2 regions of the Shewanella sp. 10N.286.51.B2 genome follow, and region 2 is predicted to be linked to the other one. Evidence: riboswitches for the same ligand, from Rfam matches in the RefSeq annotation. Region 2 holds a riboswitch; the other holds the start of a gene.
What was found. A riboswitch is a leader RNA that binds a small molecule or an ion and turns the genes downstream of it on or off. The one in region 2 is predicted to bind thiamine pyrophosphate.
Positions count from the first base shown of each region.

Region 1 (15,289 bases), on a different contig from region 2:
GATATAACGCCAACAACACTATTACTATTACTCAAACCGGTAATAGAAACTCTGTGACTGATAACGACAATGCAACTAATTCTTATGGGACCGGTTTTGGTGCGGGTGCATGGGGAAGCAATAATGTTGTCAATGTGACGCAAACTGGTGATGATAATAGCGCTTATGCCGACGGTGCAAGTACTGGCTCAATGGTTGATATTGTACAGGTAGGCAGCTTGAACGAAGCTATTGGAGAGTCTTGGTTTGGTTCAACTAATGACCTTGATATTAGCCAAACGGGCACAGAGCACTTTGCTGATGTTTATATCAGTGGCAGTACAAATGTTATTGCAGTAACACAAACTGATATGGGTAATAATTCGTCAGTAAACACCTTTGGTAATGGTAACTCTGTGACCATTAATCAAGGCGCAGTGATGATGCCTTAATAGTACAAAAGTATATTTAAAATAATTTAAACACTCTTTTGGCTAATAGTATATGTCAGGTTGGCTTGCTAACCTGACTTTATACAATTTCTACAGGTTTGTTTAAGTAATAACATGGAGTGAAGGGTGATGTTTAAAGTTATCAATTGGATGATCGTTTCTCGTTCGCAATTGCTTGTTGACCTACTTGATTGTCGTTGGCCCCAAGAGTTTTTGGTCAAGCTAGCTAAAGCAACTCCAGCAACTATGAGTACTAAATTAAATTCACATGAAATCTCTTTAGTGGTGTTTGATTTAGCTACCATAGATTTACAACAAGCTTATCAATTACAGCGTTTAATCGAACGCGAACACAGCTCGGTGAAAACGGTATTTATTAATTTCCCCAAACAAGTTGATGCAAAATTTTTGATCCACCCAGCTACAACGTTTGGTGTATTTTACAGTGATGCTGAACTTACCGCTATTAGCAGTGGATTTAACGAAATACTTAAAGGTCGCAGCATTATACCCCATGATTTACATAAATCAGTCACTGGTGATGAAGCTGACGATGATAGTGAGCATTTAACCATACGTGAAAGAGAAGTACTTCAAGCGTTACTGGCTGGCAGTACAAATTTGGATATCGCCAATCAATTGTTTGTCAGCGAGAGTACAATTAAAACTCATTTATATCGCGCTTTCAGAAAAATTGGGGTATCCAGTCGCGGTCAAGCAATAGCTTGGGCACAGACTCACATGCATGAGGTTAGAGTATGAAAAGCATCTTATTGATGTTTTTTCTGTTCATCTTTTCAAGTCATGTCATTGCCGCTGGTAATTCAGTAACAAAACCTTTAGTTACTGAATCAAGGTTATCTACAGAGTCAACACTAGATATTAAATCAACTTTAGTGACTGAACCTTCTTTAAAGCAAATCAGCACTAAAAATAAACCGCCAATAGATCAAAGCCACGCAGAAAAGCTTAAGAATGCCAAAGAGCCAACAACGTCAGCGACAGATAAGAATATTCAAAAAGCTCCCAAAACTAAGCCTATTAATATTAATGATGCCGTCCCTAAGGATGAAGCTGATTTAATTGATGGGTTAATCTTAAACCGTGCGATGACCCGACTCGGCCATCGCTTTTACCGTGAATTTGTCGCGGCATACAGAGATATTGGTGGCGAGTCTAAACATACCGGGCTCACCGTTATTGAACAAGCTACAGCAAGAAGTGGTAGCAAAATATTAATACAACAAAACAGAAAAACCGTTTTTGTGACTTTTGTGTCGCCTATTAGTCGGAATATAGATGACCAAGCCAATTATGCCGCTAAACGCGTTAACTCTGCGGTAGTTAAGCAAAATGAACAAGCCGTTTTAGGAGCGTTGTTTGACCCAGATCTCGCACCTGACGAATTCTAAGCATGGAAAGCCAAAATGAAAAAAATAACATTTACTTCAATATTGCTCATTCTTTCAGTTGATTGCTTTGCCACTCAACTTATTTATCAACCAGTAAACCCAGCCTTTGGTGGCAGCTATTTAAATGGCTCATATCTACTGGCTAATGCAGCTGCGCAAAATGACCATGAAAGTAGTGGTGGCTCAGGTTATGTGGCCCCAACAGCATTAGAACGTCTCTCAAGTTCGTTACAGTCTCGGTTGATGAGCCAACTTTTTAATGATGCCGCCAATGGGGGGGAAGGTTATCTATTAACTGATGATTTTGAAATTAATGTCGTTAATGAAGACGGCTCATTGATTGTTCATATTACCGACGTATTAACCGGTGAAACCACCATTATTGAAGTTGGCGGTATTGTTGATGACAGTGTCGGGGGTTAATAATGAAAAAATTAATTATTAGCTTGTGCCTACTATCTTTAACAGCTTGCTCATCAATTGATGAAGAATTTGAAAATATAGATGCCACTTCAAGTTTAATGCCTAAAGGTGAAACTTATTACGATCTAACCAGTTTACCTTTTCCACAAGGTGCGATGGTTGCTGCAGTATATGATTTTCGCGATCAAACAGGACAATACAAGCCCATTCCATCAAGTAACTTTTCAACGGCAGTGCCACAATCCGGTACGGCATTTTTAGCCCAGTCACTTAATGATTCAGCATGGTTTATACCCGTTGAGCGTGAAGGACTGCAAAACCTATTAACAGAACGTAAAATTTTACGGGCAGGACTTAAAGGTGATGCCAGTAAATTACCGCAACTTAATAGTGCGCAGGTATTAATGGAAGGTGGCATTGTTGCCTATGACACAAATATTAAAACGGGCGGTGCTGGAGCACGGTATTTAGGCATTGGCGCTTCAGGTCAATACCGAGTCGATAGCATTACCGTTAATTTACGCGCTGTGGATATTCGAACTGGCCGATTACTCAGTAGTGTTACCACCACCAAATCGGTGATATCAAAAGAAATTACCGCAGGTGTATTTAAGTTTATTGATGCACAAGATTTGTTAGAGGCTGAAGCGGGTTATACTTCCAATGAGCCTGTGAGTTTATGCGTAGTCGCAGCCATTGAGAGCGCTGTTGTGCATCTTATTGCCGATGGCATTTGGAAAGGGGCTTGGAGGCTAGGGGATGCCACTACAGGTTTGCAAAATACTACCTTGCAAAAGTATTGGTTAGAAGCCCATAAAGAAGCGCAAGTCAGTGCCAGAATTAAGCGTGGCTAATTATCCGTCCTGAATAAATAGCCCCTAATTAACAGTCCCTTATGTTTCAATCACGATAAAGGTGCCAATGGCGCCTTTTATGTTTTCTGGGGGTAAACTTCTAGATACACAGAAGCAGCCCTTAAGGCGATAACCACATAAGCAACTTAGCTTTCATTATGGTTAAGTTAATCCAAGCTTTCATTATGTGGTGATCAAAAAGATGCCAAAGAAGTCTAATTGCATAAGGTTTAAAGGTAACCACCAAGAAATATAGCGCTTTTTTTAGCGACTTCAATGTTAATTGCTGGGGATACTTCAAATAAATCCCCTTTAGCATTGATAACAATGATGTGATAATGCCTAGATAAACTCTAAGTAAGTGAGCGTTGCTATAGTTAATCGAGCTGTCAAAATTGGCTTGATAGTGCCAACAACATTCAACAGTGATTAATAGCAAAGTGTTAAACTTGCTTGGCTTAAGTGACAAATGCAGCAGTAGCTATTATATAGTTAAGCAAGCGCTTAGTTGGCTGCTTGATTAGCGCATTCAACAATGATTTTCACTACTTCGATTATAATAACCAAAAGGATGATCAATCATGGCTGAAGAAACCATTTTCAGTAAAATTATACGCCGAGAAATTCCTGCCGACATTTTGTTTCAGGATGAGCTCGTCACCGCTTTTCGCGATATAAACCCACAGGCACCAACACATATTCTGATTATTCCAAACCATTTGATCCCCACAGCCAATGATGTAAAAGCATCTGACGAACTGGCATTAGGGCGAATGATGACAGTTGCGGCAAAGCTGGCTGATGAAGCGGGTATTGCACAAGATGGTTACCGCTTAATCATGAACTGTAATAAACACGGTGGCCAAGAGGTTTACCATATCCATATGCATCTACTTGGCGGTAAGTCACTTGGGCCAATGCTAAGTCGGTTGGATTAATACTAATAACATGAAAATAAACAGTGATTTTTTTCCGTTAACCGGCGTAGCAAGCCGATTTGTTAATCAGCTTGCCCATTGCCGTCGATTGAATATTAGTGCGTTAGAAGCCAGTGAACATCACGTATTACTGGAGTTGCCTTATAGCCAAGATATCATTGGTGACCCAGATACTGGGGTGATACACGGCGGTGTGGTGACTACGATCATTGATACCGCATCCGGCACTTCTGTTGTATGCGCTATTTTAGAGAAGTATAAATCCTTAGAAATATCGCCAACCTTAGATTTACGGGTTGACTACATGAAACCGGCTGAGCCAAACAAACCGCTGTATGCATTTGCAGAATGTTATCGTTTGTCGGCCAATGTGGCGTTTACCCGTGCGATTGCTTATCAAGACAGTATTGATGATCCTATTGCGCATGCTGTTGGCTCATTTATGCGTATTAGTCCAGAAATGGTGGGTGAAGAGTTTAGACAAGCTTTGATGGGCTGCGCTGATGAAGCAAGTGCAGTCAATTCAGCTGCTAATAACCAGCCTGATACTCAAAGTGTTGAAGTTATGCAGGCAGGCAATGCCAGTTTAACTGTGGGCGATATTAATGTTCATGATGTGGTTAAGCGGGCCATTGATTTAAATGACTATAGTTATTTATTAGAGAAAGTCCCTTATACCCAATTTATCGGGATGAGTGTTGATCGCTTTGGTGATGAAATGGTATTTAAGCTGCCAACTAAAGATGACAACATTGGTAATCCTATTCTGCCAGCCATACATGGCGGGGTTATTGCTGGCTTTATGGAAATGTCGGCGATTGTGCAGTTAATGGTATTTATGCAAGCTAAGAAAGTGCCAAAAATTATCGATTTTTCAATTGATTATTTACGTGCGGGTTTACATCAAGATACGTTTGCTGAATGTAAAATTACTCGTCAAGGACGCCGAGTTGCTAATGTTAGCATTAATTGCTGGCAGAAAAATCGTAAGCAGCTAATTGCTACTGCGAGAGCGCATTTCTTGCTTGATCAGTAGAAGTAACACACAGTTGATGCATAGATGAGCAAGCTGTTTGACACTGAGCCGACCATTTATTTTTAATACTTAAAAAAAGGAATTAATGATGACATTAAGAGTAATAATGATATCGCTAGCGTTAATGCTATCAGCCTGTGCTAATCATACCGCGGGAGTCATGGTTAGCTCTAATAGCGAAGTGAGAGTTGATAATAATTCTTTTGCGAGTAAAGTCGCTGTTGAGCAAGTCAATGTCAGAACGCAAGCGGATTTATTGCAAGGTTCTGCATTAATCATTAGCAAGGTGTCAACGGATTTAAGGCTGCAATATAAGTTTACTTGGTTTGATGTTGGTGGCTTTACCATTGAAGATGAAGCAAGCAGCTGGAAGTCATTAAAGCTACATGGCAAACAACAAATGCAGGTTAGCGCCGTTGCCCCTAATGCCAATGCAAGCCGTTTTGAAGTATATGTAAGAGAAGCATTCTCTAACTAAGTGTATCTTTTAAAATATAAAACACGCTTAATTGCGTGTTTTTTGTTTTATAGGCTTAGCTAATCATAAAAATATCTATGTGATAATTTTTTGTACTTAAATAGTTAATAAAAAGTGCCTGTTAGTGCTGTTGCACAGATAAAGGATAGTTTATAATCCGCCGCGCCAAGGGGTGTTTATCGTGTTGATAAACTGAGATGTCTAAAGACAAACCCTTAGAACCTGATCCGGCTCATACCGGCGTAGGAATAGGCTGCATGCTTTGCCGTAAATGTTAGTCATTAACTCAGTCATAAACCAAGTCGTAAACGAAAAACGACACCAATTTAATAACTGATAATTGTAATGACAGTCATGGATGCACATAACTAATTCACTATGCTTGCCGGATCTCAAAATTATAATTTGAGGTCCTATGTCTGTAATAAAATCTAAATCGCCACTAGCGATTGCCATTCTTGCCGTTTTATCCACTTCCGTTGTCGCTCAAACAGAAAATGTTGAACGCGTGGCGCCCGCTGCTGAAAAAATGGAAGTCATAGTGGTTAACGCTGACTTTAGTAATATAGCGCTAGAAAAAGTGCCATCCAGTGTTACCGTCATCGATAGCCAACAATTGCAAGATGAGGGCGCTCAACATTTTGAAGATGTATTAAACTCTATTGCTAATTTTAACTGGTCTGGCGGCAGCTCTCGGCCAAAGTATTTCCAAATTCGTGGTGTGGGTGAGCAAGAAGAATATCAAGGCGCGCCAAATTCTTCTGTTGGCTTCATTGTTGATGATATCGATTTATCTGGGATCGGCATGGTGTCGAGCATGTACGATATACAACAGGTTGAAGTTCTTCGTGGCCCACAAGGTACACAATATGGTGCCAATGCGTTAGCGGGTCTTATATACCTTAAAAGTAACGATCCCACCGATGTGTTTGAACATGGCGCACAAGTCTCTCTTGGGGACGATGACTTACAAACCTTCTCCGGTTTTAGCTCTGGCCCAATAACTGACTCTGGTAAGCTACTTTATCGGGTGTCTTTAGAGCAGCATTCACAAAATGGCTACCGCGACAATACTTACCTTGAACGTGAAGATACCAATGGCCGTGATGAATTCACTGCCCGTGCTAAATTGCGTTGGTATGCTGCAGATGATGTGCAACTGGATTTAACCTTTTTACATGCTAATTTTGATAATGGCTATGATGCCTGGACGTTAGATAATAATGGCTTTGAAACTATTACCGATAAGCCTGGTGTTGATGCGCAAAAGACCACTGGTGCTGGCTTAAAAGGCACATTCAGCAGTTTTGAAAAGTTCGAACTCACCTCGTTAACTTCATTTGCACAAACCGATCATCACCATAATTATGACGGCGATTGGGCCAACCCTGATTACTGGGATTCGAAACAATGCAGCATTTATGATGATGACTGGAACGTGATTGGGACTGAGCCATGTGTTTATGATTACACCTGGGATAAACAGGGTGAGCGTAAAACCGTGTCACAGGAACTTCGTATCAGCTCAAACGAAGCTGGCCGAATTTTTAACGATTCGACTGATTGGTTAATGGGCTTATATGGCATGAACCTTCAAGAGGATAATGACTTATATTCTGAATACAATGGCTGGCCAGATGAAGTGCTGCAATCGGAATATGAAGCGACCAACTATGCTATTTTTGCTCAAACCGATACCCAGTTTAGTAATGGTTATGTATTTTCAGCTGGGGTTCGTTTAGAGCGCCGAGAAAGTGAATATTCAGACAGTAATGGTGATAAATTCTCACCTAGCGAAAACATGTGGGGTGGTCATTTAGCGCTATCTAAACCCATAAACCAAGACCATAATACCTATCTGCGTATTGCTCGCGGTTACAAAGCGGGTGGCTTTAACATGAGTTTGCCAGCTGAATTAGCCGATAAAAAAGAGTTTGATACTGAAATCTTATATAACTACGAGTTAGGGCTCAAATCTTCGTGGTTACAAGGTCAATTAGATACCAACTTGGCATTCTTCTATATGGATCGACGCGATCAGCAAGTGGCGGCATCACAACAAGACCCTGATGATCAGCAGCGCTTCATTCTATTTACCGAAAATGCAGGTAGTGCTGAAAACTACGGCGCCGAAATCGACTTTACCTACTATGCCACCGATAACATTCAATTCTACGGTAGTGCAGGTTGGTTAGAAGCCACCTATGGTGATTATCAATACAAGGATAAATATGGCAATGTCGTAGATTTAACAGGTCGAGAGCAAGCCCATGCGCCAAAATTTACTTATAGCGCAGGCATGAGCTATGTCAGTGATTCTGGCTGGTTTACCAATTTAAATGCTAGCGGTAAAAGTGATTTTTACTACTCTGATAGTAACGAATCAAAGTCAGACGCTTATACTATTTTCAATGCTCGAGTGGGTTATGAAACACAAATGTGGTCAGCGTATTTATGGGGCCGCAACTTATTTGACGAGCAATATGGCACCAGAGGCTTCTACTTTGGTAATGAACCAGACTTAGATTGGGCCGATAAGCAATATGTACGTTTCGGCGATCCACGTCAGCTAGGTATTACCTTAAACGTCAAGTTTATGTAGCTTGACTGCAAACTATGTTAATTAAAGGGGGCTGTTAACCTGTTGGGTTACAGTTGATTTATTTAATAATAACAATACTTAACACTAAATTGCCGTCATGTTTTGAAAAGTTTTTTACCTTAAACTTTGATAGACTATGACGGTATTTTTATCACGATTAAGGAATTTCCATGAAATTGACTGCCGAAATCAGCATGTATCCATTTAATGAAAACTATTTAGACCCGATAAAGTGGTTTATTGGCCGAGTAGATAGCTACCCTAATATTGAACGTAAAACCAATGCGATGGCGACTCAGGTGTGCGGTGAATACGCAGATGTGATGGCCATGCTAGCAACCGAAATGGAAGCGGCCCATCAAAAATGGGGCAAAGCAGTATTTGTATGTAAATTTATTGGTGGCGAGCTTGATTTAAGCCACACCGAATAACCTGAAAATTCATCATAGTAATGAAATAGTAGCCAACGTTATGTTATCTGAGATCGTTCAATCAATACAAATTGCCATTACTGAAGTGTCTGTAATGACAGGCTGGGAAGCTGTTGCAGTGATTCTGGCAATTGCGTATTTGATATTAGCCATGAAAACCAATATTTGGTGTTGGGCGGCAGCCTTTGCCAGTACTGCCATATACACAGTGCTGTTTTGGAATGTGTCATTGTTGATGGAATCAGTGCTAAATGTATATTACATGGCGATGGCGATTTATGGCTTTTGGCTGTGGCGCTATGGTGCTGACAGTCGTCATCAAACTGAACTGCCAATTATTAGTTGGTCTCTAAACAAACACTTAGTGATTATTGCCGTTACTAGTGGTGTATCCTTGATTGTGGGCTACTTAATGGCCACAAATACAAGTGCTTCGTTTCCATATCTTGATGCATTAACAACCTGTTTTGCGGTGATGACTACTTATCTAGTGGCGAAAAAGGTAATAGAAAATTGGTATTACTGGATGGTGATTAATTCGCTATCAATTTACTTATACCTTCAAAAAGGTTTAATGCTAACTTCTGGTTTACTTATCCTGTATTTATTTATGGCTGTCAGCGGTTACTTTATGTGGCGTAAAAAAATGCTGCAAAATCATGCACCAGATGATGCAGCCTTAGCAAGCTAATGGCTATTTAGATAATGAGTCACTTTAACCCATGGCAATGGCTACCTGCGGATATTAAACGCCAATTACCGAATATATTAGCCGATAAGATTGAAGCAGATTGTCATGGGGTTAAAGTGTTATCTGATGGATTAAGTAACCAAAACTTCCATATAGCCTTAAGTGATAGCGATTGGGTATTACGGGTTAATCAAGATAATGCCCCGTGGTGTGAACGAGACAACGAAGTGAGCAGTTGGCGCTTGGTTGAAGCCATTAATCGGGCGCCTAAATTAATTTGGCTTAGTGATGATAAACGCTTTTACCTAAGTCAGTTTATACCTGAAAATAATCACTTATGGTCAAATTATGTCGCCGAGTTTAGTTTTTATGATAACAAGCGCCCACAGCAGTCGGTGTTTGCGGCGCTAGACCCTGTTGCTCACCTACTGGGGTTATTAACCCCGCTATCAAAATTACCTTTGCCGACGAAACAAATTACCATGACTCAGCAATGGCAAGTTTATGTAAACTCATTATCTGACTTAGGCAACTCAATTGCTGATGCAAGCGTCGCAAACAAAGGCGATGCTGATGAAACTCAGGCGTTAGTGACATGGCAGCAGCTTTATCGAAAATTAACCAGTAAATATGCCCAAATGGCTATTTGGCTTGAACAACTAGAAACCTGCGTGATTTCGCCGCAGTTCTGTCACCGAGATTTGTCGCCGTATAATTTACTGTTTGATGGTAAACAACTTAAGTGTATTGATTTTGAATATTCCGCTGCCAGTCATCCGCTGTTTGATTTAGTCGCCGTGGTGGTGACGCATCAATTAACTCAAGAGCAAGTAAAACAACTGACGGAAAAATATCTACAACATCAGCTGAATTTGACTCATGATTGTACTGACTACCTCGCTGAAATGGCTCATTGCTTTTGGCTATTTGCCGCAGCTTGGGCTTTAATGATGGCAGCTAACCAGCAATTATCTCCTCAGCAATATTTTAACTTATTCAACAAATACCTATCTTTAGTGCCATAAGGCTATTATTCTTAACTTATGCTGTTTGTAGGGGAGAATGACCGTTGAAAAAGCCATTAATTCCAATATTACTTGTTATCTTTTTAGCAGGATGTTCCACCAAATTTAGTTACTTCTTTCTCGACTGGGCCATTGAGTGGCGCGTTGATGAATATGTAGAATTAGATAAATCTCAACAAGCTCAATTTGATAAGCTGCTAGATAAGTTTTTGCTTTGGCATCAACAGCAAGAATTGGCTCGCTATAGCGAGCAGCTGCAGCAACTTTCCGACAATATTAATAAACACACGCTCACCATTGAAATTTGGGAGCAACAAGTTACTGCAGCTAAAGCCCATTGGTTTCGTGTTTTTGAATTTTTACTACCCGATTTACTACCTATTATTACTAGCTTAAGCGATCAACAAGTTAAATCTATTATTACTCAGCTTAAACTTGATAATGATGAATTAAATGCCAAGTATGCAGGAAAAAACCAACTAGAATTAGTCGCCGATGCCAACAAAAGAACCATCAATCGGGTTGATGATTGGTTAGGAAGCACCACAGCAGAACAAGAAGTGTTAATTAAAGCGTTTAATCAACAGCGTTTAGCAACCCTTGATATGTGGCTAGAGTATCGACTTGAATGGTTACGTCAGTTTGAAACTGCGCTGAGTCAACGAGATGATACAGCCTTACTTGAGCAGAGAATGCGGTTATTAATGACCCAGCCAGATGAATTAAAATCGGCAATCTATCAGCAAAATGCAGATAGAAATACTCGATTATTTGGTCAGTTAATGATTGAAATTAATCACAGTTTATCCAGCAAGCAGCGCCGTCATTTAAACAAAAAAATAGTCACGTTAATTGAGGATTTACAAGATCTGTCTGACGATGTGGAGCGTTAATTTATAGCTGATGTAAATAGATGAAATAAAACTTGTTATTCCAAGGTCTAATGATGTAATTATCGCAGCAAGGTTAAGGAATTATCATGGTGAACCTATATCAGCAATTTTTAAGTTTATTAAGGCACATTGAAGGCATAGCACCACTGGCTTTGCGACTTTATTTAGCCCCAGTATTAATGCAAGCAGGTTATAACAAGTTATCTAATTTTAGTGACACAGCGGCTTGGTTTGGTAATCCTGATTGGGGTTTAGGTATACCTATGCCTGAAGTCATGACCGCATTAGCTGCCGGCACCGAATTATTTGGCGGAGCGCTACTGCTGATAGGCTTAGCTACACGTTTAGTGGCCATCCCTATGATGGTAACCATGTTAGTTGCGGCGTTTGCGGTGCACATTAATAATGGCTGGTTGGCCATTGCTGATGCCAGTTCCTGGCTTGCTAACGATAATGTCACCGCTTCTGCTGAAAAGCTTGCTGCGGCTAAAGCACTTTTACAGCAACATGGTAATTACGAATGGCTCACAAGCTCAGGCAACTTTGTTATTTTAAATAATGGTATTGAGTTTGCCATAACCTATTTCATCATGTTGCTTGCGCTGTTATTTATGGGCGGAGGCCGATATACCAGCGTGGATCACTTTATTGCCAAGCGTGCTAGCTAGCGATTAATAACCTCATCTAACAATTTATCATGACATGTAAAAATCCCACTTTAATGTGGGATTTTTGTTAATATTCTTGAGAGATTAATTATCGGCGTGGACATGTGTCTGCGCAATGAAAAGACAGGGATTTTGCAATTGGACGCTTCAGAATTATTACTTACTCGCCAGTCAACACCTCGTTTAACAACGCCTGCGCCGAATGAACAACAATTGGACTTCATTCTTAATGCTGCTGCCAGAGTGCCAGATCACGGCGCTTTAACCCCTTGGGAATTTATTATCGCCACTGATGCAGGGTTAGAGACCTTAGCAGAGATATTTGTTACGGCGGCTAAGTCTAAAGGGGCGGATGAAACCTTTTTAACCAAAGTGAAAGGGATGCCACACCGAGCGCCAATGGTCATTACTGTCGTCGCCAAAAGTCAGTCACATCCTAAAGTGCCATTATTAGAGCAGCAGTTAGCCGCGGGCTGCGCCACCATGGCAATGCAACAAGCAGCGTTTTCTTTAGGATTGGGCGCAGTTTGGCGTACTGGTGACTTTGCTTTTAACGCGATGGTTAATCAAGGTTTGGGTATTGCCGCTGAAGATCAAATCGTGGGCTTTTTGTATATCGGCACCCCTGCGGTTAAAGCGCCGCTTAAACCGTTAAAACCAGGCCGACAATTCGCTCGATATTTATAACCTGTTTCTATGAAGTGGGCTTATCAACTTAATTGCTGAGCTCGAGAACAGTGCTAATTATAAAGGCGATCAAAAGCGTTAATAAAAATATAGTGACTCCAGTTGTGGAATCACTATATTTAATATTTTTAAATAAAAATGTTTGAGTTACCTAGGTCGGTGACTTTGCTCGTTATAATTAAATGTCTTAGTCGCTTGGGTCTAATGCATCTAACGGCAGCAAGTTCTGATATAAGTAATAGCCTAACGGGCCTAAAAATAGGCTTATTGTTCCCCATAGATAACGTTTAACGTTATCTATCTTTGCTGCTGTGTTAATCGCGCGGTAGCAAAACATAATATGCAATACGATTAACAGTGGTATGAGCACAAGCACCAAATCCATTTGTTCCATGTCTACATCCTTGGTCACTGCATGAGAGGCTTACCTAAGCTTAATCCTATTTTGGAGATTAGCTGCTTAATCACTATAAAATCCATCTTATAGTTGACTTAACATAGCGCATTTACAGTGCTTTTATCAATCATATATTTGAATAACTATACAAAAGATTGATCTGTTGTTGCTAATATAAGCAGTTAGTAATATATCGACGCTATTTGAGGTAATGTTGCTGGGTTAAATCATCTAACCAGAGAGAGTGTTTTTTCATAACCATTTTAAATAAATCACTTTCTAGATGGATTTTGAGCCATTGTTTTACATTTTTATATGGGCTTTGCTGGAACCAGAGCTTATTAACATGTGCAAATTGTCTTACAAACGGAAAAATAGCGTAGTCAGCCATCGAGGGTGAGTCTGACAACAGTTGTTTATTATCAGACAGCTTTTCTTCTAAAATTTCAATGAATTCACAGGCTTTAATGCGGTAATACTCTTCAGGATACTCAAGGTGTCTATCAGCATACTTGTATTTGTCTAGCCAAGGTTTAAATTGAAAATCATTCAATTCAATCAGATCAATTGCTGCTTTATCGGTTATAGAGCAGACTAAGCTTACATAAGCACTGTTGCATAAATATTCAGTATCAGCACAAGAATAATGACTTAATACATACTTGAAGATATCAATGCTTTCGTCTAATACTTTAGGACGATTAATTTGCGGATCATTCAGTACTAATACTGGTACTGTGCCTTTTGGCGACAGCTTTAGCATTTCTGCAGGTTTATTACGTAACTCAATTTCTCTTAATTCAGGATTTAACGAACTTAAATGCAAGCCTATACGCGCTCTCATCGCATAAGGGCAGCGCCTGAAGGTATAAAGAATAGCGGAAGACATATATAACTAGACCTTGTTATCGTGAAGTAAACAATGAGTGAGCTTATTCTATGTTTTTTATCTGTGGGTGTGTGAACTTTTTGCTTAGGTTGTCGGTTGGTTTTGCGGGTTTGTTGAAACATATGTGTTTACTGACACGAACTGAAGACGCTGCATTACGCCTAGCTATGGTTGTGTGATTAAGTTACAATTTCGCGCCATAACTTGAGGTTGATCACTCTTTTGTGCTTATTTGTCCTTAATCGTTATTAATTGCACTGGAAATTAAGTTCCAGCTAGCGGAGATATTCATGTCACAAGTTGTCGTTTGCGCGTTATATAAGTTTGTTGCTTTACCGCATTTTGAATCAATAAAAGCGCCATTATTAGCCCATATGGAGCAACAAGAAATTAAAGGCACTTTATTACTGGCCAGTGAAGGTATTAACGGCACAGTAGCAGGCTCGCAACAAAGTATTGATAGCCTGTTAGCCTGGTTGGCGTCACAAGATGGCTTAAATGAAATTGTGTATAAATTATCCTTTGACGACAACATGCCATTTTACCGCACCAAAGTGAAACTCAAGAAAGAAATTGTCACTATGGGGGTTGAAGGGATTGATCCAAGGGAAGTGGTAGGGACATACGTTAAACCAAAAGATTGGAACAAACTGATCTCAGATCCTGAGGTGTTATTAGTCGATACCCGTAACGATTATGAAGTACAAATCGGCACCTTCAAAAATGCAGTTAACCCTGTAACTGAAACCTTCAGAGAGTTTCCTCAATACGTCAAAGAAAACCTCGATCCAACTAAGCACAAAAAAGTCGCCATGTTCTGTACCGGTGGCATTCGCTGTGAAAAATCCACCGCTTACCTTAAAGAGCAGGGTTTTGATGAGGTGTATCACCTTGAAGGCGGGATTTTAAAATACCTTGAAGAAGTCAAACAAGAGCAAAGCCTGTGGCAAGGTGAGTGTTTTGTGTTTGATAATCGGGTAGCGGTAAATCATGATTTAGATAAAGGTATTTACGATCAATGTAATGCTTGCCGCATGCCAATCACTAAAGAAGAAATGCAGACCCCAGCTTTTGTTCAAGGCGTCAGTTGTCCACACTGTATTGATAAAATTTCTGACGAGCAGCGCCAACGTTTTATTGAACGTGAAAGACAGGTCCAACTGGCTAAACAACGTGGCGAAGCCCATATAGGTAGCGACGTTAAGCAAGTGATTAAGCAAAGACGTCAACATAAAGAAAGCGTGAAGCTAGCTCAAAATGAAGCTAAATAATTTGAGTTAGTAAAGGCTGATTTAACCAGTTAGATAAAAGCATCCATTATCATATGGGTGCTTTTTTTACCTCTTTTTTACCGTGATTAGCTCCGCTAAATTTTTACTGCACTTAAACAACCCATTACTATTTATGAAACAGATTGCTGGTTTTAGCAGCGAA
Region 1 is NZ_JBFRKH010000073.1:4,324-19,612, forward strand. Features, by position in the region: gene AB4140_RS17655 (beta strand repeat-containing protein) at 1-431, shown strand, start outside; gene AB4140_RS17660 (LuxR C-terminal-related transcriptional regulator) at 561-1,193, shown strand; gene AB4140_RS17665 (curli production assembly/transport protein CsgE) at 1,190-1,843, shown strand; gene AB4140_RS17670 (curli assembly protein CsgF) at 1,859-2,266, shown strand; gene AB4140_RS17675 (CsgG/HfaB family protein) at 2,269-3,120, shown strand; gene hinT (purine nucleoside phosphoramidase) at 3,702-4,058, shown strand; gene AB4140_RS17685 (PaaI family thioesterase) at 4,069-5,094, shown strand; gene AB4140_RS17690 (YcfL family protein) at 5,180-5,572, shown strand; TPP riboswitch at 5,731-5,839, shown strand; gene AB4140_RS17695 (TonB-dependent receptor) at 5,988-8,174, shown strand; gene AB4140_RS17700 (hypothetical protein) at 8,345-8,605, shown strand; gene pnuC (nicotinamide riboside transporter PnuC) at 8,646-9,296, shown strand; gene AB4140_RS17710 (phosphotransferase) at 9,311-10,321, shown strand; gene AB4140_RS17715 (DUF6279 family lipoprotein) at 10,366-11,214, shown strand; gene AB4140_RS17720 (DoxX family protein) at 11,301-11,882, shown strand; gene AB4140_RS17725 (NAD(P)H nitroreductase) at 12,021-12,569, shown strand; gene AB4140_RS17730 (hypothetical protein) at 12,757-12,963, opposite strand; gene AB4140_RS17735 (glutathione S-transferase) at 13,166-13,855, opposite strand; gene AB4140_RS17740 (rhodanese-related sulfurtransferase) at 14,146-15,126, shown strand.
Region 1: linked by a shared signal. The riboswitch ahead of AB4140_RS17695 (TonB-dependent receptor) and the one ahead of thiC (phosphomethylpyrimidine synthase ThiC) in region 2 are both predicted to bind thiamine pyrophosphate.

Region 2 (15,289 bases):
CAGGTCAACTTGACGTCACCCAAGATGAAGTACCTGAAACACCAGAACCCTTTTTATGGCAAGTCACTGAAAAAGGCGCCGCTGACCAAATCATGAACGATGTATGGCAGCGCAGTGCTAATAACCTTTCTTACGCACAGCAGTTAATGTCAGTGATTAACGACACTAATCAATCGCAGAATTTAGCACTGTTATTATCAGTTAACACTCGTACCCAGTTGTTTTTGCAAATGCTGCACTCTAAAGGCGTTCCTGCAAAACAAGTGAGTGGTCTAATGCTAGAAGACCAACGTCGTCGTCAGCAACTCAATCCTTATGTGCAGGTTTATCATAATGGTGAATGGGTTTTATTTGATGTTGAAGGCAACAAACAAGGCCGTCCTGATAACTTGGTTTTATGGCAACACAATAACCAATCGGTGTTAGATGTTGTTGGTGGCAGTAACTCGCAAGTTAACTTTTCAATGTTGCAAGAAACACGCTCAGCACTGGCAACCTCTATCGATATGATGAAAAACTCAGATGCACTGGATTTTTCTTTGTACCAATTACCACTAGAAGAACAAAGTACCTTCAAAGGGATTTTATTGATCCCAATTGGCGTGCTTGTGGTGGTGTTCTTAAGAGTGATTATCGGTATCAAGACATCAGGTACCTTTATGCCGGTACTGATTGCATTAGCCTTTATTCAAACCACATTATTGACCGGCTTAATTGGCTTCTTGTTAATTGTCGCCTTTGGTTTGATGATCCGCTCCTATTTATCGCAACTTAACTTATTGCTCATATCCCGAATATCCGCGGTCATTATTGTAGTGATATTTATAATTGGCTTGTTTACGCTTATTTCCTATAAAGTGGGATTAAGTGAAGGCTTAACCATTACCTTCTTCCCGATGATCATTTTGGCATGGACCATTGAACGTATGTCAATTTTATGGGAAGAAGAAGGCCCTAAAGCGGTAGTGATGGCCGGCGGTGGTAGCTTGTTTGTCGCCACTTTAGCCTACCTTGCTATGAGTAACAGTTGGATCCAATATTGGGTATTTAACTTCTTAGGTATTCACTTAGTGATTTTAGCAATGGTGTTAGTGATGGGCCAATACACTGGCTACCGTCTCACAGAGCTTAAACGCTTTAAACCTTTGGCTGGAGATCAGTAATGAACTTTGCCTGGCCTTGGGAGCTGCGCCGCAAAGGCGTATTAAATATGAATAAGCGTAATATCGATTACATTGGAAAATATAATCCTCGTAAATATTACAAACGCGTGGATGACAAGCTGATTACCAAGCAATTAGCTTTAGCCAATGGTATTGCCGTACCTGACTTGATTGGTGTTGTTGAAGAGCAGCACAAAATCAATGATATTCCGCAAATGGTCATCGACCGTACTGGCTTTGTGATAAAGCCAGCAAAAGGTTCTGGCGGTAAAGGGATTTTGGTGATCACTAAAGTGGAAGGCGGTCGCTATTATAAACCTAATGGCGATGAAGTGACGCCGACTGAAGTTTATCGCCATGTCTCCAACATCTTAAGTGGGTTGTTTTCTTTAGGCGGCACCCCTGATGTCGCCATTGTTGAAGGCTTGATTGAGTTCGATCCGGTTTTTGATGGTTTTAGTTACGAAGGCGTGCCTGATATCCGCTTAATCGTGTTTAAAGGCTATCCAGTAATGGGCATGCTACGCTGCTCAACAGCTGCTTCTGATGGCAAAGCTAATTTGCACCAAGGCGCTGTCGGTGTCGGTTTAGATATTGCTACAGGCAAAAGTTTGTTTGCTGTTCAATTTGATGAACCTGTTTTAAAGCATCCTGATACTCAATTTGAATTGTCACAAATTCAAGTCCCAAACTGGGACACCCTGCTTCATACCGCATCCAGTGCCTATGAAATGTGTGAACTGGGTTATTTAGGAACCGATATGGTTTTGGATAAGCAGCGAGGTCCATTACTACTGGAGCTAAATGCTCGACCAGGACTTGCAATTCAAACCGCAAACGGTAGAGGGATTTTACAACGCTTGCAACATGTTGAGTCTATCAAAGGCCCTGCCGTTTCAGTGGAAGAACGTGTGGCTTATGCCAAAAAGCATTTCTGTAGTAATCCTAACTTTTAGTTTATTGGCAACTGCGCAAGCAGTTGCCAATCCTCTTCAGCTGTTTGTGCAACAATGTTTGCAATACAAACCGTCTTTAGCATCCCTAGATTTAAAGCAAACAACCCCTTACCAAACATTACAGTTTGAGCAATTAACCTTAGGCTTTAACAATTTTAACGACCGTTTAAATTACTACCGCCACTTAGCCACTCATAACCAGCGTGAAGGGCTATTAATGTGCCAATTACATTTAGCTGATGAATTATCAGCATTGTTAACAGCGCCTCAATTATCCAGTTTTATCGCTGAGCTTGAAGATAGCCACATGCCCTACTCTTTATTAGCCAATAAAATTAACGCGATTACACTAGCCCAACTTGATATCGATACCAAATCACAGTTACACAATGCACAGGCAACGATAAGACGAAACCTTAGTAATAGTAATTTGAAATTGGTATTTAATAACGCACAATGCCAGTTAGATACCAACCGCGATGATACAAACTCTGCTTTTGAGATCAGTTTAGCCAAATACTTACTTTTACAACCAGATGAGCAATGCCGAAAAACCACTTGGCAGGCCTATCAAGCACGGGCAAAAAGTAAAAATCAGCAGTTATTAGCGACAATTAAAACCATTAAGCAGCAAGTTTCAGCGCCTGAGCCCAGCATTGCTTCAGCTGAAGCCCAAAGCGCGCCATTACAGGCAACCCAATCATTATCAACAAAGCCGTTATTAACAAATCAGCTGTTATTATCCTTCTTAGAAAGCCAAACCAATAATATTAATACAGCGCCTTGGAATATCGGTAAAACCCTTAGTCAGATAAAAAATACCCCTTATCTTGGCCCCAAAAACAGTAGTGATTTATTTCAGCAAGTTGTCGATGTATTAACGCCTCTGGGGCTTGAATTCGAAGCGATTCCCCTCCAAGTGCAAGCTGATATGTCGTCCACTAATGAAACCAATACCACCGCAAGTACTGGCAATGGCACTGCAACGGTCAATGAACCATCAGAACCAATTACAACTTATCGCTTGTGGCATCAGCAGCGTTTAGTTGGTGAACTCTATATCCATACAAGTAAGCATTCGATGGCGAATATCATTAGGTATCCGGTGATCGGTCAGCAATTTGCCCAAGCGAGCGTGGTTTTTCCAAAATATTTATCTAATCGGCGCCAAGCAATGCAACTGGTGAAAAGCCTCAGCGAGGCCATTACTGCTATGACTCGAGGCAGCCAATTCTATTTGGTAAATAAGCTTGGAGTATCAACAGATAATTATTTATTAGGTTATTATTGGTTAAGCAGTCATCTACAACACCAATTAGCCTATTTAACCCCTTCAGCGAGAGAGCAATTTGCTGAGTCTTATCGACAGCAACTTAGGGTATTTCGCAGCAAAGTCGCTTGGTATTATTTAAACTCTGAGCAGCAAGGGGATGATATAAATAATCAACAACTAAATAGCGCCATCAATCAGGCTTTTCAGGCGAGTTTTAATCAACAATGGCCGGATGCAAAAAATATGGCCTATAGCTTTAACGGCATAGCTAATGAAGGGCTCGATTACTATCACCCACTTTGGCAACAAAATTTAGTTAATTTGATTAATACAGACACTAACGCTTCAATAACAAATCGCCAAGTTTTTGATATTTTGGTAGTTAATGAAGATAATTTATCCCTAATCCAACAAATGAGCATTATACTTAATCCACCGACTGATCCATCATCAATCATCAGGAGAGCCTTTAATGTTGGCAATTCGAAAATTTAAATCCTTAACCAGTTTAATCAGCTTTTCGTTGCTACTTACTTGTGCCAGCAGCTTTGCTGAAACCAGAGATAACCATCAATTAACTCACCAGCAAGTTCGAAGCGCAATTCAGCTTAACCTTGAACAAAATATGTATTCCTTGCCACCTCGAATTCAAGGGCATTATGGTTTACGTATGTATCGCATGACTGGTGATGAAAAGTACGCTAATGCCGCTTTAATTGATTTGATCACCATTACAGAAAGACAAAACTACTTTGCCTGTAATATGGATAAACCTAATTTTATTGAAGATGAAGCCGAACAAGCTATTAGCGTGTTAGGTAAGGGTCCTCGTGCTAAAGCGCGTAAAAAAGCCCTTAAGCCGTTTCCAGAGTTTATTTTCTATAGCGATATTTTATTGCGCTATGCCAGTCGCACCGATGAACTGGGTTTCATGGGGCCATGTCATGAGCAAATGATTAAAGGCTTAAAAGCCTATGATTTAACCCCAGCTTTGACTGATCCTAAAATGATCACATCATGGGCCGCGCAGTTAGTGAATTATGTTTACTGGGCTAAACAGCTAAATGTGGGGGATTATGTCGAGGTATATAAACAAGCGTTCATCGAGACTTATCCTGACGATAAAGACAACAATCTTGATAAAAAGCAGTACCGAAACAAGCTATATGGTATGACACACTTTATTTTTGCCTCTAGTGGTTATTACCAAGAGCAAGTTAACGCCAAAGATTATCAATGGATTTTAGATTTCTTTAATAACAACATTGATAGGATCTTAACTGATGCAACCGATGACATTATTTCAGAAGTCGGCATTAGCTTTTTATTAGCGGGTCAGCCAAACCATCCTGTGGTTAAAAAGACTCAAAACCATATTGCGGCGTCATTTATCCCTGAGTATCAACTGATCCCGTCACCTCGTGGTAATCCCAATATGGTGTCAGGCGAACACCGCAATGTATTGGCGATGATGCTTCTTGATTGGCCAGAGAAGCTGCATAAAGGCCCTTACCTTGCTGAAATAAAAGCGACGAAAAAGTATTTGCCGGTGCAAGTGACGCCTAAAGATCTCAGTAAAACTAACAGCAATACAAAAGAGAAACCTAGCGCTAAGTAATTAAGCGCGTTCTCGATTGCCTTCAAGAGCGTATCACTGTGTGATACGCTCTTTTTAATATTGACCTGTAAACTAATGAGTTTTGTATGAATAGAGCAAAATCCACACTTGAGCAATGGCGAATTATTCAATCTGTAGTGGACTTTGGTGGTTACGCCCAAGCAGCAGAAAAGCTGAATAAAAGCCAATCTTCGCTCAATCACGCTGTGGCTAAACTACAAAACCAACTTGGGATTCAATTACTTGAAGTAAAGGGACGCAAAGCTTACCTAACGCAGCAAGGTGAAGTACTACTCAGGCGCTCACGTCACTTAACCCAAACCGTTGATGAACTTGAGCAACTTGCGAGCAATTTAGGACAAGGCTGGGAGCCCAACTTGACCATTGCCCGCGAAATCATCTATCCAATGCAATTTCTTGTGGACGCCTTAAAAGCCTTTTGGCCCGATAGCCGTGGGACCCGAGTGACTGTCATTGACTCGGTGATCACAGGCACACAAGAATTAATTGACAATAACATCGCCGATATCGCTATTTGCGGTATTCCTGCAAAAGGCCATATTGCCGAGTTCCTGTGTGAGTCAGACTTATACCTTGTATGCAGTCCGACTCATCCATTAACCCAGTGCGGTATTGTTGCCGATGAAACAGAGCTGGCGCAGCACTTACAAGTGGTCATTAAAGACACTGCAACTGAAAAATCAGTAGATACTGGTTGGTTAAAGTCAGAGCAGCGCTGGACAGTATCAAACTTTCACGAAGCAAAAAACGTGTTACAAAGTGGCATTGGCTTTTGTTGGGCGCCCGCTTATTTGGTCGAGGATGATATTCGCCAAGGTAAGCTCGCCAGGCTTATTCTTAAAGGCAGTAAAAGTCGTAAAATTGCATTAACTTTGGTTATCCCTAACCGAGATAATCAGGGGCCTGCCAGTAAATTGTTAGAATCTTTAATTTTATTACAGCACGATATTGACCAAAACAAGCCTTGATAGATATCTGATTTATTTAGCTTTAATGATACTCAAAGTCATTAATGCCAGCTCAAGTTACATTGAGTTCTACACTGAGACATCGATTATGGTGCCAATGTTTTCAGACCAGACATTTATCACATCTACTGCAACCTCGGCGTGAGAAATAGCTTGCTGAGCATCAATCAGGGCCGCTGCTTGCGAGCTAAGCGTGACGCTATCTGCAGTTATTAGTGAGGCAGAACTTAGCGTTTCTGGGATGGCTACCGCCGTGGTCGCCTGCGCTAAATCATTGTGCGCCTGTTGCAGTCCTTGAACACCGAGGGTAAAACTTGATGCTATTTCCATGATACAACTCCTTTTGAAACAACCTAATAGCAAGTTATATCACATTGAATAGTCGTGATAAAATGCATACCAATTTAAAAACTAATACCAGTTTGTCTCCCAATCTTTCCATACTGGGTTAAGCCCTGACTTTTGTATTTGCTGCACCATTTGCACCGCGCTGCGCTCATCTGAGATTTCAAATTGATCCAACTGGGTGTTGGGATTTTGATAACCACCAGGTTGGGTTGAGCTCCCAGCGCTGATATGAGTCACCCCTAAAGGCAATAAGTTGTTACGTAACTGCTGGGTTTCTCTGGTAGATAAACTAATTTCAAGCTGGGGGTTAAACAATCGAAACGCACAGATCAATTGCACTAAGCCCACATCAGTTAATTCGACTTTAGGACTAATTCCACCGGTACACGGTCTTAATCTCGGTAAAGAAATACTGTAACGACTGCGCCAGTGATGTTTTTCTAAATAGGCCAAATGATAGCCCATTAATAACGCATCTACGCGCCAACTGTCTAATCCGAGCAATACCCCTAATCCCACTTTATCAACCCCAGCCGCCGCGACCCTTTCTGGTGTAGTGAGCCGATAAGTAAAGTCTTGTTTTTTACCTCTGGTATGATGCTTGGCATAGGTTTGGCGATGATAAGTTTCTTGATATACCATCACAGCATCGAGCCCTAACCCCACCAGCTGGGCGTATTCATCTTGCGCCAAAGGCTGTACTTCGATTGCTACATAACTGAAATGCTGTTTTACCAGTGGCAAGATGGTTTTAAAGTATTCAATGCCTACTTTGGTTTCATGTTCTCCAGAAACCAGTAATATTGAATCAAAACCTCGCTGTTTAATGATTTGAATTTCAGCTAATAATTCGGTCTCTGTTAAGGTTTTTCGTTTGAGTTTATTACTCATAGAAAAACCGCAATAGTCACACTCATTTGCGCACAAGTTAGATAAATACAATGGCAGGTATAAACCAATATTAGCCCCAAAGCGTTGCCGGGTTATCTGATATGCCCGCTGCGCCATCGTTTCTAAAAAAGGTAATGCAGCAGGCGATAAAAGCGCGGTTAAACTGTCAATATGACCTTGGGGACGCTGTAATGCTTGTTGCACATCAGCTTCAGTGCTGCTATTAATCCGCATTGATAAATCGATTAAATCTAGCTGTTTAAATTGCTCGACAAAACTCATGGTGCGCCACTCTATTAACTTAATTTGTTGAACCAACCGCATTCAAAGTTAAATTACTCAAACCAAATCATTCACCAGTAAGGGAATAATCTGGCTTACAGATGTAAAAATTGCGTCAGCGGGCTAGTATGTTCTGCCTGTTTGGTAACACTGCCAAGTCCGGCGGTATAGGCATCACGACCGGTTCTAACCGCAAAATCAAAACACCGCGCCATCACTATGGGAGATTGACTACTGGCAATCGCAGTATTGACTAGCACGGCATCTGCGCCCAGCTCCATTGCTCGGCTAGCTTGCGAAGGTGCGCCAATCCCAGCATCAACAACCACCGGCACATTAGCTTGCTCAATGATCATCTCTAAAAAAGGCTCAGTGGCTAAACCTTGATTACTGCCGATAGGACTGCCTAACGGCATCACAGCGGCGCAGCCCACTTCCTCTAGCCGGTAACACAGCACAGGATCTGCATGAACATAAGGCAACACAATAAAGCCTTTTTTACACAAGACTTCGGCAGCTTTAAGGGTTTCAATAGCATCTGGCATCAAGTATTTCGGATCTGGATGGATTTCAAGTTTGATCCACTTTGTGCCAAGCATTTCACTGGCAAGTTCTGCTGCAAAAATAGCTTCTTTAGCGGTTCTTGCCCCTGCAGTATTGGGTAATAACTTAACTCCCATTTGCTGTAATGGCGTCAACAAGTCATCATAGTCTTTACTATGATCAATACGCTTCATTGCGAGGGTCACTAATTGTGAGTTAGAGGCCTCAATGGCAGCTAGCATAGTGTTAGCATCGCTAAACTTTCCTGTACCTGTAAATAAACGAGACTCAAATTGATGTCCGGCTATGGCTAACATAATCACCCCCCTGCTACAGCTGAAAAGACGTCTACTTTATCATTAGGCTGGCATTGAATGGCCTGCCAGCGACTTCTTGGTACAACTTGTTGATTGAGCACTAATGCCAGTGCTTTGGGATTAAGTTGTTTAGACTCTATTAGCGCTAATAAGCTTGGCGCTTGTTGCAACTGCTCTGGTTGGCCATTAAATTCAATTTCAATCATGTTTAATCCTTTTGCGGTAAAGTTATCTGCATGAGTTGACGTCATTTGTTGACGCTGTAATAGCTGCGCTACAACAACTACATTTAGGGTCTTGATTCATTTGTATAATCTGCCATTGCAAGCTTTTAGCATTAAACACATGTAACTTACCCGCTAGCTGGCCTTTGCCTAAGTCATCGGCTGTTAACCAATTTAGCCCCAATAAACTTTGCATTGATGCAACCGTTTGAACAGCAGCAGTGTTAACCCCCATTGATACACATGTTTGTGAAACATGAGTATCTTGTGGGTACAGGCATTGATAACAGCCCCTTTGCGGATAGTCAGTTGAGCTGCAAAATAATTGCCCATCATTAGCGGAAATCGCTGCGCTAATTAGCCCTGTAGCGTGACGAACACAAACTTCATTAATCATTAAGCGGCTAGTAAAGTTGTCAGTGCAATCAAACACCAGATCGACAGATTCAACTAATTTTGCACCATCTGTATCAGCGCCTTCCGTATGAGCACCAAAGGCCTGCTCAATTGCCATGATATTTACGTCTTCATAGGCTGCTGCTAACTTATCTTTGGCAAGTAGCGCTTTGCTTAAACCAATATCTTGTTCGTTAAAAAGTAATTGCCGCGACAGATTTGAAAGCTCCACCTTGTCATGATCCATCAATATCAGTTCTCCAACTCCCGCGGCGGCCAATTGCTGGGCAACACTGTGACCTAAACCACCGATTCCGATGATCAGTAGCCGGCTATTAAGTAATTTAAGCTGACCAAGCTCACCCATATCAGTCAGTAAAATATGACTGGCATACTTGATAAACTGCTTGGAAGTGAGCCCACTCTTATTAGCTTGACGCTGTTGTGTAATCGTCATGACACTGGCTCACACTGCTGTAGTTTCACTGATGGCTTGTGGGATTTTACATGTGATTGCCTTGGCTGTTGCTGAGGTTGTTGCTGAGGTTGTTGTGCAGCCGCTAGATGCCATTGCTGCTCTAACAATGAATAAGCCTTGGCAGGGTTTTCTGCTTCAGTAATGGCTCTTACCACGGCAAAACTATCAACCCCAGTGGCTTTGATATCCGTTATAACACTTGCATCAATACCACCGATGGCCACGGTTGGGCATACGTTGTTAAGTAATGCACTGTAGCGTGCTAATTTTGCTAAGCCTTGAGGCTTTGACGGCATCACCTTAGTGGTCGTTGGGAAAATATGCCCTAAGGCGATATAGGATGGATTTAATTGCTGAGCTAATAGAATTTCAAATACGCTGTGGCTAGATAACCCAAGGGCTAGCCCTGCCGCTGAAATTTCATTTAAGTCAGCTAACTCAAGGTCTTCTTGACCTAAATGAACCCCGAATGCACCAAGCTGTATTGCCAGTTGCCAATGATCGTTAATAAACACTTGGGCGTTATATTGCTTACCCAGAGCTATTGCGCGGCTAATATCTTGTACTAGTTTGGTTTGCTGAGCATCATTAGAGACCTCATTGACAGCATTAGCTTTAATTCGCAGCTGCACTGTGGTGCAATTGGCTTCTAACACACTTTGCAGCATAGTCACGTCATCCACAACCGGATAAACACCAATGCCCTTATGCAGCGCAGGAAAGCGGCAATCTAGGTAGCCCTGAGCTGTATTTATTAATCCATTGCTAAACTTTCCACCAGCAGCTAATTCTTGCTGTGTTTTGCCTAAATTGTTAATTTCAGCGCCACTTACGGCAGTAATTTCAGGGTAGTATTGTATTTCATCAGGCCAAGCGGTTTTTGCCACTGGCCCTGCGCCTTTACCAAATGATTCACTGCACACTAATCCCTTGAGTACATATGCTTTTGCCATCACAACGGCATCATGAAGTACATAGTTATGGGCTAAAAAGCATGCTATCGCAGTGGATAAGGTGCAACCTGTGCCATGGTTATTACTTGTATTAACTCGCTCGCTATTAAGCCAATAAGCTTGATATTGATGGGCGTCACTCACGCCGTGAACTTTACGGCAAATGAACAAATCATTGGCTTTGGTTTGTTGCCATACTGCATCACCGCCTTTGGCGAGCACATGACAATGAAGCTGTTTAACCAGTTGCACTGCCGCACTATAAAAACCATCACTTGAGTCTAGGCTTTGGCTTTTAATTGTGCACTGAGGTTCAAATGCCACGCTGTTAGTATCAGTCAGCGTGTGTAACTCCCTAACATTAGGGGTAATTAAGCTAATTAGACCTTTAAAAGGGCTAAAATCTAACGGCTTTTTTGCGCGCTCATTTAAGCTATCACCACTACTGGCAACCATGACAGGATCTAAAATAATCGGGATCAGCTGGTTAGCTAAACTCTGACTTTTAAATGTCTTTAACCAATTAGCAATGAGTACCAATTGTTGTTGATTGGCAATTAAGCCAATTTTTATGGCTGCTGGCGCTAAATCGCTAGCAAGTGTATTTAGCTGAGCCAATAAGATGGATTCTGACACAGCCTCGACTAGTGTTACAGCCACCGAATTTTGCGCAGTAACAGTGGTAATTGTGCTGCAGCCAAAACACTGTAAGTCATTTATAGTTGCTAAATCTGCCTGTATGCCGGCGCCGCCACCACTATCTGAACCGGCAATAGTCCAGACGATGGGCGACATGGTTTCTAAGCTATGTGGTTGTGAAACATTCATGGTTAAGCCTCTAATTCAGCAGTGGTCTTAACAGCTAAATCTGCGCTTGTTGCTGTGTCTGGCTTAGAGGATAACGGATGAGAAATAGCATAGCCTGTGGCTTTAAATTCAGCTGACTTTTGTGCCATGGCTGATTGAATATCTACACCGCTACTAACGCTTATATCTGCACTTGCGTCTACGGAATTAACATTGTGATTAGAGTGTGCCTGCAGGTGTTTAAATTCGCTAGCGTCAAGCACGTTCACCTTTTGTAACTGATCACGCGCTTGCTTTGCAGCGTATTCACGCACTTCTTGAGTGATTTTCATTGAGCAAAACTTTGGCCCACACATAGAACAAAAATGCGCGACTTTGGCAGACTCTTGGGGTAACGACTCATCGTGATAAGCCCTTGCGGTATCTGGGTCTAAGCCTAAGTTATATTGATCTTCCCAGCGAAATTCGAACCTTGCTTTTGATAAGGCATTATCACGAATTTGCGCACCAGGGTGACCTTTAGCCACATCGGCAGCATGAGCTGCAATTTTATAAGCGATAAGTCCTTGTTTAACGTCTTCTTTATTCGGTAAACCCAAATGCTCTTTAGGAGTGACATAGCACAGCATGGCCACGCCATACCAAGCCATCATGGCCGCCCCAATCCCTGAGGTGAAGTGATCATAACCTGGCGCAATATCGGTGGTTTGTGGGCCAAGTGTGTAAAAAGGCGCTTCATCACAATGGGCAAGCTGCTTTTCCATATTCACTTTAATGAGCTGCATCGGTACATGGCCTGGGCCTTCAATGATGGTTTGCACATCATTTTCCCAAGCAATGTTAACCAGCTCGCCTAAGGTTTCTAATTCAGCAAATTGCGCTTCATCATTGGCATCGGCAATACTGCCGGGCCGCATACCATCGCCTAATGACAATGACACATCGTAGGCAGCGCAGATTTCGCAAATCTCTCTAAAGTGCTCATACAAAAAACTTTCTTTATGGTGACTTAAACACCACTTTGCCATGATGGAACCACCACGAGAAACGATGCCAGTAAGACGTTTTGCCGTCATTGGTACATAACGCAGCAGTACCCCAGCATGGATGGTAAAGTAATCGACGCCCTGCTCTGCCTGTTCAATCAAGGTATCTTTGAAAATGTCCCAATTTAGGTCTTCAGCGACACCATTTACTTTTTCTAACGCTTGATAGATGGGCACTGTACCAATGGGGACAGGAGAGTTTCGAATGACCCATTCACGGGTTTCATGGATATAGCGCCCCGTAGACAAATCCATTACAGTGTCAGCGCCCCACCTCGTTGACCAGACCAGCTTTTCAACTTCTTCTTCAATTGAAGACGTCACAGCAGAATTACCAATATTGGCATTAACTTTGACTAAAAAGTTACGCCCAATGATCATTGGCTCAGCTTCTGGATGATTAATGTTTAACGGGATAATGGCGCGGCCGCGGGCAACTTCATCACGGACAAATTCAGCGGTAATAGGCTGGCCAATGTGAGCGCCAAAAGCTTCACCGGGGGCTTTTTGAGTCAAAATCTCATCAGTGACTTGCTCTCTAGCCATATTCTCGCGAATGGCAATATATTCCATCTCAGGTGTGATAATGCCTTTACGAGCGTAATGCATTTGAGTAACGCGGCGGCCTGACTTGGCTTTTTTAGGGCGAACAAGGGCTTCAAAACGCAAATGATCTAAACCGTCGTCAACCAAACGCTGTTGGGTAAAGTCAGAGCTAACTCCATCAAGTTGCTCTGTATCTTCGCGCTCTTCAATCCAAGCTTGGCGAAACTTGTTTAAGCCTAAACGGACATTAATTTCAGCATCAGGATCTGAATAGGCACCGGCGCAATCATAAACTTTAATGGCTGGGTTGGCTTCAGTCACGGGCGCATCTTCACTACCGCCAAGGATAGTATCGCTTTGATGAATTTGACGCATGCCCACTAACAGATCGGGGCGGGATCCGCTCAGATAGATCTTTTCAGAATTTGGGTGCTGTAAAGGTTTTAGGGTTTCAATAAAATTTTGCGCTTGAGCGCGGGTTTCACGACGATTTGACATAAGCAACCTCAAAATAAAAAAATAGAGTTGCTTGCCTGGAGAATTGTTGATGACGAGCGAGTTAACATTAACTCTGTAATTGACTTGAATTTACACCTTAACTTTGGACCTTAAATATCGGCAAATGGCGGGTTAAATTAACTTCAGCAATAACTCTGCTTTAATTAATTCTATCTTTTATTTTGCACTAATATTTATGATCTAGCCACGCAGCCATTCACTATAAAATTGCTGCTGACTGTAGGGTAAAAATAAGCAAATTAACTGCTTGTTTCCTTCGCAGGTTCTAGCCTGATCAGGTTCAACGGATCCCGAATAAACGGTCTCAGCCATAAAGGCACTCCGACAAGATGGCTGCAGTATAGTCAGCTTATTTAATAAAATACAAGTCTTTGACAATTTTCGAATTGGAATATGAGTTAAATTATTTCACTAGTTAAAATACTGTTATATATGGATTTAATTTACAACCAAGCGATTAAGACCCAATTAACACAGAAATAATTTGATAAATAAATTTGATAAATATTATTCATTTTTGATGTTGTTGAAATAAATCTTTTGTGAAAGTCTGATCAGTTCAAGGTAATTTAAGTTTCGATAAGCGTTGTTGAATGGCGTTATCTAGTGCTTTTTTTGTTTTGCCTCCTTCACATGGGTGTCCTAAATCTAAGCCTTCGGCATAAGGGTTAATTTGGGTTGGTAATGCCACCAATCGATGGCAAGTTTCACCAATCTTAACAATTCTATTTGGATCTAAACGATGATTGAGGGTAGTTGGTTGGCGCTTATCTTCTATTACTATTAACTCTATATCATCCATTTCAGGGGTTAACTCACTGGTGCTGGCACCACTAACAGAAGTCGCTAAATGGGCTTGCTGACTTATTTGCTGATTAACTTGTTGTTGATTGAGTTTATTTATAAAGGAATGGCTAGCTTGATTGATGGCCGATAAATTGTCGCTTGTTATGGTATTGGCCTCTGAGATGGTTTCATTAAACAATTGTGGCTTAAATAGATGTTCGTTACTGCTATCTTTTTGCTGCTGCAGATACATGCTATCAACTGAAGACCAATCGAACTGGTGCGTTTCGGCTTGCACTGCTTCTGCTATTGGCAATTTTTCAATTATGGGCTTGTAGTCAATGGGCTTTTGGTTAACAGCTTTTTGGTCAATATCTTTTTGGTCAATAGGCTTTGGGGAAATTGCCTTTTGATTGACAGTATCTTTTGGGCTAGTTGCAACTGCAGGCGCTATTGAGCTTGTATCGACAACCTTATTAGTACTTTGTTTGTTCGATATAGTTTGATCGATTATTTCTTCATTGGTAATGACTTCACTGACGACCTCTTCAATCAAGGCTTGTTCACTTGGCAGGGTCTTAGCTAGCTGGGTAATTTGCTCAGCCGTTAAAAAGTAGGCTTTTATTTCTTGGTTGTTACTTTCAAATGTCGCAGCTTTAACGGCTTGTTCACGGCTGATCTCGACAAAATGGCTAATGGTGTTATCAGCTAAGGAAAATAGCATAAACACCAGCACAACATGTAGCCCTGCTACAATAATGCTCGATGGTGATGTCAGTATCTTTTTAAACTCGTTATCAGAATTTTGTTTTAAAAAGCGACCTTGATTATTTTGATTGTCGATCAGCCCACAGATCAGCGGTAATGTTTGGGCTTTAATTACATCAGTGCTCATTATTTCAGTGCTAGTTACTTCAGTGCTAGTTGCATTCACCGTTTGTAACATCACAACATGATCACAGAAATCTATCACTTCAACCGCAGATTCTTGGCGGCTTGCATTTATGTAAAGCTGTCCATGTGAAACTTGTGTGCCATTTAAGCCTGTCGAATTTCCACTAGCACCCGGTTCAAAATTAGTGTTTGCTGCCAATCCTTGTGTTAAATGTTTATCACCACCTTGGTTCATTACTCGCGCCTCCTGTCGCTTTTGA
Region 2 is NZ_JBFRKH010000064.1:22,704-37,992, reverse strand. Features, by position in the region: gene AB4140_RS16595 (inactive transglutaminase family protein) at 1-1,163, shown strand, start outside; gene AB4140_RS16590 (alpha-L-glutamate ligase-like protein) at 1,163-2,119, shown strand; gene AB4140_RS16585 (hypothetical protein) at 2,082-3,887, shown strand; gene AB4140_RS16580 (DUF3541 domain-containing protein) at 3,865-5,010, shown strand; gene AB4140_RS16575 (LysR family transcriptional regulator) at 5,097-5,999, shown strand; gene AB4140_RS16570 (chemotaxis protein) at 6,069-6,329, opposite strand; gene thiH (2-iminoacetate synthase ThiH) at 6,411-7,520, opposite strand; gene AB4140_RS16560 (thiazole synthase) at 7,616-8,380, opposite strand; gene thiS (sulfur carrier protein ThiS) at 8,383-8,586, opposite strand; gene AB4140_RS16550 (HesA/MoeB/ThiF family protein) at 8,609-9,457, opposite strand; gene thiE (thiamine phosphate synthase) at 9,454-11,259, opposite strand; gene thiC (phosphomethylpyrimidine synthase ThiC) at 11,262-13,328, opposite strand; TPP riboswitch at 13,584-13,683, opposite strand; gene AB4140_RS16535 (hypothetical protein) at 13,909-15,264, opposite strand.